Piscinibacter gummiphilus: one gene and its partner. The protein of the gene in region 1 interacts with the protein of each later gene in a pairwise test. Links are inferred from orthologs where the notes say so. Each region holds a gene or a part of one and is shown on either strand. Other genes may lie near its edges. The genes, in order: A4W93_RS07025 and A4W93_RS26720.

Region 1 (3,626 bases):
GCCTCGTCGTTCCCTTCATCGGCATCAAGGCCATCGACCTGCTGCTGAACCTCGTGCACTTCGCTTGATCCGGAGAAGACCATGAAACAACTCATCCGCCCCGCTGTGTCCCTCTTCGTGCTGATGTCCGTGGTGACCGGCCTCGCGTACCCGGTGCTGGTGACCGGCGCGGCCCGCATCGCGTTCCCGGATCAGGCGGCGGGCAGCCTCGTCGAGGTGGACGGCCAGGTGATCGGCTCCACGCTGATCGGCCAGGACTTCACCGATCCGAAGTACCTGTGGGGCCGCCCGTCGGCCACGGCCACGTCGCCGTACAACGGCGGCGCCTCGGGAGGGTCGAACCTGGGGCTGTCGAACCCGGCGCTGGCCGACGCCGTGAAGGCCCGTGTCGCGGCGCTGAAGGCGGCCGACCCGGGCAACACGGCGGCGGTGCCGGTGGACCTGGTGACGGCGTCCGGCAGCGGGCTCGATCCGCACGTCAGCGTGGCGGCGGCCGAGTACCAGGTCGCCCGCGTCGCGCGGGCGCGCCAGCTGGCGCCGGACCAGGTGCGGTCGGTCATCGCGCGGCACACGGAAGGCCGCCTGTCCGGCCTGCTGGGTGAACCGCGCGTGAACGTGCTGGCGGTGAACCTGGACCTCGACCGGCAGACCGCGCGCGCAGTTGCTACGATGGCCGCCGTCCCGCCCGCGTCCCGATGATCCCTCCGCGTCCCGACCCCGACCACCTGCTGGCCCGCCTCCAGGAGGAGGCCGTGCGGGCGGACCGGGGCCGGTTCAAGATCTTCTTCGGGGCCTCGGCCGGCGTCGGCAAGACCTTCGCGATGCTGTCGGCCGCGCGCGCCGCGCGGGCGAACGGGGTCGACGTGGTGGTGGGTGTGGTCGAGACCCACGGCAGGGCCGAGACCCAGGCGCTGGTGGACGGCCTCGAGCGGCTGCCGCCGAAGGCGGTGGCGTACCGCGACCGCACGCTCGCCACCTTCGACCTCGACGCGGCGCTGGCCCGCCGGCCGCAGCTGATCCTGATGGACGAGCTGGCGTTCTCCAACGTCGCCGGCGCGCGCCACCCGAAGCGCTGGCAGGACGTGGAGGAACTGCTCGACGCGGGCATCGACGTCTGGTCCACCGTCAACGTGCAGCACCTGGAGACGCTGAACGACGTCGTGAGCGGCATCACCGGCGTCCAGGTGCGCGAGACCGTGCCGGACCGCGTGTTCGACGAGGCCGACGAGGTCGTCATCGTCGACCTCCCGCCCGACGACCTGCTGCAGCGGCTCAAGGAGGGCAAGGTCTACATGCCCGAGCAGGCCGCCACGGCCGTGCGCAACTTCTTCCGCAAGGGCAACCTGATCGCGCTGCGGGAACTCGCGCTGCGCCGCACGGCCGATCGCGTGGACGACGAGATGCTCGACTATCGGCGCTCGCGTTCGGTGGCCCCGGTGTGGCAGACCCGTGAGGCGCTGCTGCTGTGCATCGGGCCCGACGAGCGCGGCGACAAGCTCGTGCACGCCACGGCGCGCATGGCGGCGCAGCTGGGGGTGCCGTGGCACTGCATCCACGTCGAGACGCCGCGGCTGCAGCGCCTGCCCGAGGCGGCGCGGCAGCACGTGTTCCGGCTGCTGAAGCTGGCGCAGGAGTCGGGTGCGCGCACGGCCACGCTGGCCGGCGCGTCGCTGCCCGCGGCGGTGGTCAAGTACGCCCACGAGTTCAACCTGTCGCGTGTGGTGCTGGGACGCGACCCGCGGCGCCACGCACCACCGTGGCGGCAGACGCTCGCCGAGGCCGTCGGCGCCCAGGGCATCGACCTCGACGTCATCCAGATCGCCTTGCCCGAGCGGGGACGGCACCGGCCGTCGGCCGACAGGTCCACCGCCCCCGACGCGGCCGCCGGCCGCGCGGTGCGGCCCTACGCCTGGAGCGCCGCGGTGTGCGGCCTCGCCGGGCTGGCCACGGCGCCGCTGCACGCGGTGCTCGAGCCCACGAACATCGTCATGCTGTTCCTGCTGGCCGTGGTGTTCGTCGCGGTGCGCTTCGGCCGCGGGCCCGCGGTGCTCGCGGCGTTCCTGAGCGTGGGCGCCTTCGACTTCTTCTACGTGCCGCCGCGGTTCACGTTCAACGTGGGCGACGCGCAGTACCTCGTCACGTTCGCCGTGATGCTGGTGGTCGCGCTCGTGATCGGGCAGCTGACGGCGGGCCTCAAGTTCCAGGCGCGGGTGGCCACGTCGCGCGAGGAGCGCGTGCGGGCGTTGTACGAGATGTCGCGCGACCTGTCCGGCGCGCTGGTGCCGGAGCAGATCGCCGGGATCGCGGCGCGGTTCCTGAAGTCCGAGTTCGGCGCCCGCGTGGCGCTGATGCTCGCGGGACCGGATGACCGCATGACCACGGCCGTGCCGCTGGCCGACCTGCCGACAGGCATCGAGGCCGGGGTCGCGCAATGGGCGTTCGACCATGCCGAGGCGTCCGGGCTCGGCACGCACACGCTGCCGGCCTCGCCGCTGCTGTACCTGCCGCTCAAGGCGCCGATGCGCATGCGGGGCGTGCTGGTGATCGAACCGCGCGACCCGGCGCGGCTCGCGGGGCCGGAGCAGCGGCAGCTGCTGGAGACGTGTGCCTCGCTGCTCGCGATCTCGATCGAGCGGATCCACTACGTCGAGGTGGCGCAGTCCACCATCGTGCAGATGGAGTCCGAGCGCCTCCGCCACTCGCTGCTCGCGGCCATCTCGCACGACCTGCGCACGCCGCTGGCCGCACTCGTCAGCATGGCCGACACGCTGGCCCTCACGGCGGGCGAGGGCTCGGGCCGGCCCGCCGAGATCGCGCAGGCCATGCGCGATGCGGCCTCGCGCATGAGTTCGCAGGTGTCCAACCTGCTCGACATGGCGCGGCTGCAGTCGGGCCAGGTGCACCTGCGCCGGCAGTGGCTGCCGCTGGAGGAGTCGCTGGGCGGCGCGATCCGCGCGGTGCAGGGCGTGCTGGCACCAGGGCGTGTGCGCGTGCGGTTGGCCGGCGACCTGCCCCTGGTCCACATCGACCCGGCCCTGTTCGAGCGGGTGTTGTGCAACCTGCTGGAGAACGCGGCCAAATACGCGCCCGCCGGTTCCCCCATCGACATCGGCGCCGTGGTCGCGGGCGACCACGTGCGCATCGTCGTGGACGACCAGGGCCCCGGCCTGCCGCCCCAGCGCGAGGAGGCCGTCTTCGAGATGTTCGAGCGCGGCCGCAAGGAAAGCGCGACCCCCGGCGTCGGGCTGGGCCTCGCGATCTGCCGCGCCATCGTCGAGGCGCACGGCGGCACGATCCGCGGCGAGACCCGCGACGGCGGCGGCGCGCGCTTCACCATCGACCTCCCGCGCGGCGACCCGCCGTCGCTCGACCTGCCCCCTTCCGAAGACACCGAAGACAGCCATGAGTGAACCCGCGCAACGCATCCTGGTCGTGGAGGACGAGGCGGAGATCCGGCGCTTCGTGAGCCTGGCGCTGTCCCGCGAGCAGTTCGAGGTGTTCGAGGCCGACGGCGTCGAGCGTGGCCTGATCGAGGCCGGCACGCGCCGGCCCGACCTGGTCGTGCTGGACCTGGGCCTGCCCGACGGGGACGGCGTCGACCTGATCCGGCAGCTGCGCACCTGGTC
Region 2 (3,222 bases), 4.3 Mb from region 1 along the record:
AGCGTGAACACGTTCAGCATGCAGGGGCTCCAGCGGGACCCCGACGGAATGCTCGTCGTCGTGCGGGGCCAGGGAATGAGGTCGGGGGTGAGACCGTCTCACTCCGGGCCGCATCGGGGCACGAGGCTCGCCGAGGGTGTCGGAGCGGACGGTCAGCGAGAGTGAGGGCTGTCCATGCCGGTTCCAGGAAATCGCGTCGACCGAAATTATGTCACCCGCGCCGTGCACCCGGACCCGCCCTGGTGCGACTGGACCCGGATTTACCCCCGGAAACAGTGCTTTACCTTGAAAAACGCCCGGATTCCGCACTCTGACCGTGCCATGCGGATCGGGCATGTTCCCATGCGGGTCACACCCTTGTCACACACCGATTTCGGGCGCACACTGAATTCATCGACCTCGGGTTTTTCTCTCGCACAGCGTTGTTCTTCCACTCCCTCGAAAAGCCCAAATCCCCCCTTTCCCGCGCCCCTGGCGCTTCCACGTTTCCATCCCTACCCACGTCCATCAGCCACCTTTCCGCCCCCTGACTTTGCAAGCCAGTCTGCGGTTCGATTTCTTGCCCGGTTTCTTCACCCCCTGCGAAAGGAGTCTTCATGAACTTGACGATCAGCGGCCACCACCTCGACGTCACTCCGGCCTTGCGTGAGTACGTGCTCACGAAGCTGGACAGGGTCACCCGCCACTTCGACCAGGTCGTCGACATCAACGTGTTGCTCTCCGTGGAGAAGAACAAGGAGAAGGAACGCAGGCAGAAGGCCGAGGTCACCGTCCACGTGAAGGGGAAGGACATCTTCGTGGAGCAGAGCCACGAGGACCTGTACGCCGCCATCGACCAACTGATGGACAAGCTCGACCGGCAGGTGTGCCGCCACAAGGACAAGCTCCAGGACCACCACCACGTCGCGGCCAAGCGCATCGACGCCACGGCGTGATTTCCTGACGCGAACGTCAAAGCGGCCTGCGGGCCGCTTTTTTACGTGCTCCGCTCGTCGCTTTTTTCGTTCCGGTCAACGATATGCTGTCGAAACCCGTTCATTCGGGGTGCTGCAATGCAACAACAAAAGTGCACAATTTCGCTTTTGGACAAGCCCCGAGCCCTGCGCGCTTTTCCGGCAGGCTCGTAGAATTTGAGGTCTGTCATTCAGAAGACATGCCCGTCCGGGGCACACCGTGATCCGCAGATGAACCGACTCGCCGCGATCTTGCCTCTCAGCAACGTGCTGGTGGATGTGGATGCCACCAGCAAGAAGCGCGCGTTCGAGCACGCGGGTCTGCTGTTCGAGAACCAGCACGCCATCGCGCGTGCCACGGTCACCGACAACCTGTTCGCCCGCGAACGCCTCGGCTCCACCGGCCTGGGCCATGGCGTGGCCATCCCGCACGGCCGCATCAAGGGCCTCAAGAACCCGCTCGCCGCCGTCGTGCGCGTGCAGCAGCCCATCCCGTTCGACGCGCCCGACGACGAACCGGTCTGCCTGCTGATCTTCCTGCTCGTCCCCGAGGCCGCCACCCAGCGCCACCTCGAGATCCTTTCCGAAATCGCCGAGATGCTCGGCGACCGCGAACTGCGCGAACGCCTCAAGACCGAAGACTCGGCGGCCAAGGTGCACGAACTGATCGCCAACTGGGAACCGCTCAAATCGGTCGCCTGAGCGCACCCCGCACCCCACCACTGCCCGTCAACCTCGTCCGCGCGTGAAACCATCCGTCATCAGCGCCGAGGCGCTGTTCGAAGAACACCGGCCGGCGCTGCGCTGGGAATGGATCGCCGGTCACGCCCACCCGGAACGCCGCTTCGACGAGGCGGCCGTGCGCAACGCGCAGTCGGCCGCCGACCTGGTCGGGTACCTCAACTACATCCACCCGTACCGGGTGCAGCTGGTGGGCCGCCGCGAGGTCGCCTACCTCCAGGACTCCTCCCTCGAGGACCAGGAACGCCGCATCCAGCGCATCGTCACGCTCGAGCCGCCCGTGGTGATCGTGGCCGACGCACAGTCGCCACCGGACCGCCTGGTGGCCCTGTGCGACCGCGCCGACATCCCGCTCTTCGTGACCGACGAATCCGCCGGCCACGTGATCGACGTGATGCGGGGCTACCTGAGCCAGCTGTTCGCCGAACGCACCACGCGCCACGGCGTGTTCATGGACATCCTCGGCGTGGGCGTGATGCTCACGGGGGAATCGGGCCTGGGCAAGAGCGAACTCGGCCTGGAGCTGATCTCCCGCGGTCACGGCCTGGTGGCCGACGACGCGGTGGACCTGTACCGCATCTCGCAGACCGCCATCGAGGGCCGCTGCCCCGAGTTGCTGCTGAACCTGCTCGAGGTGCGCGGCATCGGGCTGCTCGACATCAAGTCCATCTTCGGCGAGACCGCGGTGCGCCGGAAGATGCGCCTGAAGCTCATCGTGCACCTCGTGCGCAAGGAGACGCTCGAACGCGACTTCGAGCGCCTGCCCTACGAACCGCTCAACGAGGACATCCTCAACGTGCCGGTGCGCAAGGTGGTGATCGCGGTGGACGCGGGGCGCAACCTGGCCGTGCTGGTGGAAGCCGCCGTGCGCAGCACGATCCTGCAGCTGCGCGGCATCGACACGTACCGCGAGTTCATCGAGCGGCACCAGAAGGCCATGCAGAAGGCGGGTTGACCGCCACACGCGTCAACCCGCCCCGGCGGAGGCCGGGGCCCCGTGCCTCGTGAGCGCGGCCGAAGCGAGCCCCTCGCCCAGGGTCCCGGCCTCCGCCGGGATACAACCTGTTGGCTTACTTGCTGGGTTTATGTTCGCAGTTCTTCTTGGTGCACACGGCGTACAGCGCCAGCGCATGGTCCTGCAACTCGAACCCACGGCTGTGCGCCACGTTGTGCTGCCGCTTCTCGATCTCGGCGTCGTAGAACTCCTCCACGCGGCCGCAGGTCACGCACACGAGGTGGTCGTGGTGCTTGCCCTCGTTCAGCTCGAACACGGCCTTGCCGGATTCGAAGTGGTTGCGCGACAGCAGGCCCGCCTGCTCGAACTGCATCAGCACCCGGTAGACGGTGGCCAGGCCGATGTCGGCCCCCTCCTGCAGCAAGGCCTTGAACACGTCTTCCGCGGTCATGTGCCGCTGGGTGGTGTTCTGGAAGACCTCGAGGATCTTGATCCGGGGAAGGGTGGCCTTCAGGCCACTGCTCTTGAGTTCGTCGGCGTTGGACATGGCGGACATCGGCAGTCTGGACGTCA

The links.
Region 2: the proteins of A4W93_RS07025 (region 1) and A4W93_RS26720 interact in binary tests that used the Escherichia coli proteins (3 or more experiments, as listed by UniProt). The link is inferred for Piscinibacter gummiphilus from one-to-one orthologs.

The regions. Positions count from the first base shown.
Region 1 is NZ_CP015118.1:1,552,556-1,556,181, forward strand. Bases 296-3,610 are described here. They hold A4W93_RS07025 (DUF4118 domain-containing protein), read left to right. Parts: upstream 296-695; coding sequence 696-3,410; downstream 3,411-3,610. Other genes in these bases: kdpC (potassium-transporting ATPase subunit KdpC), read left to right, coding at 296-699; A4W93_RS07030 (response regulator), read left to right, coding at 3,403-3,610. Outside these bases: potassium-transporting ATPase subunit KdpB, read left to right, coding at 1-68; more of kdpC, read left to right, coding at 82-295; more of A4W93_RS07030, read left to right, coding at 3,611-3,626. UniProt on the Escherichia coli protein: Member of the two-component regulatory system KdpD/KdpE involved in the regulation of the kdp operon. KdpD may function as a membrane-associated protein kinase that phosphorylates KdpE in response to environmental signals.
Region 2 is NZ_CP015118.1:5,829,352-5,832,573, forward strand. Bases 9-2,919 are described here. They hold A4W93_RS26720 (PTS sugar transporter subunit IIA), read left to right. Parts: upstream 9-1,184; coding sequence 1,185-1,655; downstream 1,656-2,919. Other genes in these bases: corA (magnesium/cobalt transporter CorA), read right to left, coding at 9-20; hpf (ribosome hibernation-promoting factor, HPF/YfiA family), read left to right, coding at 597-935; hprK (HPr(Ser) kinase/phosphatase), read left to right, coding at 1,699-2,649; fur (ferric iron uptake transcriptional regulator), read right to left, coding at 2,765-2,919. Also shown: more of corA, read right to left, coding at 1-8; more of fur, read right to left, coding at 2,920-3,196. UniProt on the Escherichia coli protein: Seems to have a role in regulating nitrogen assimilation.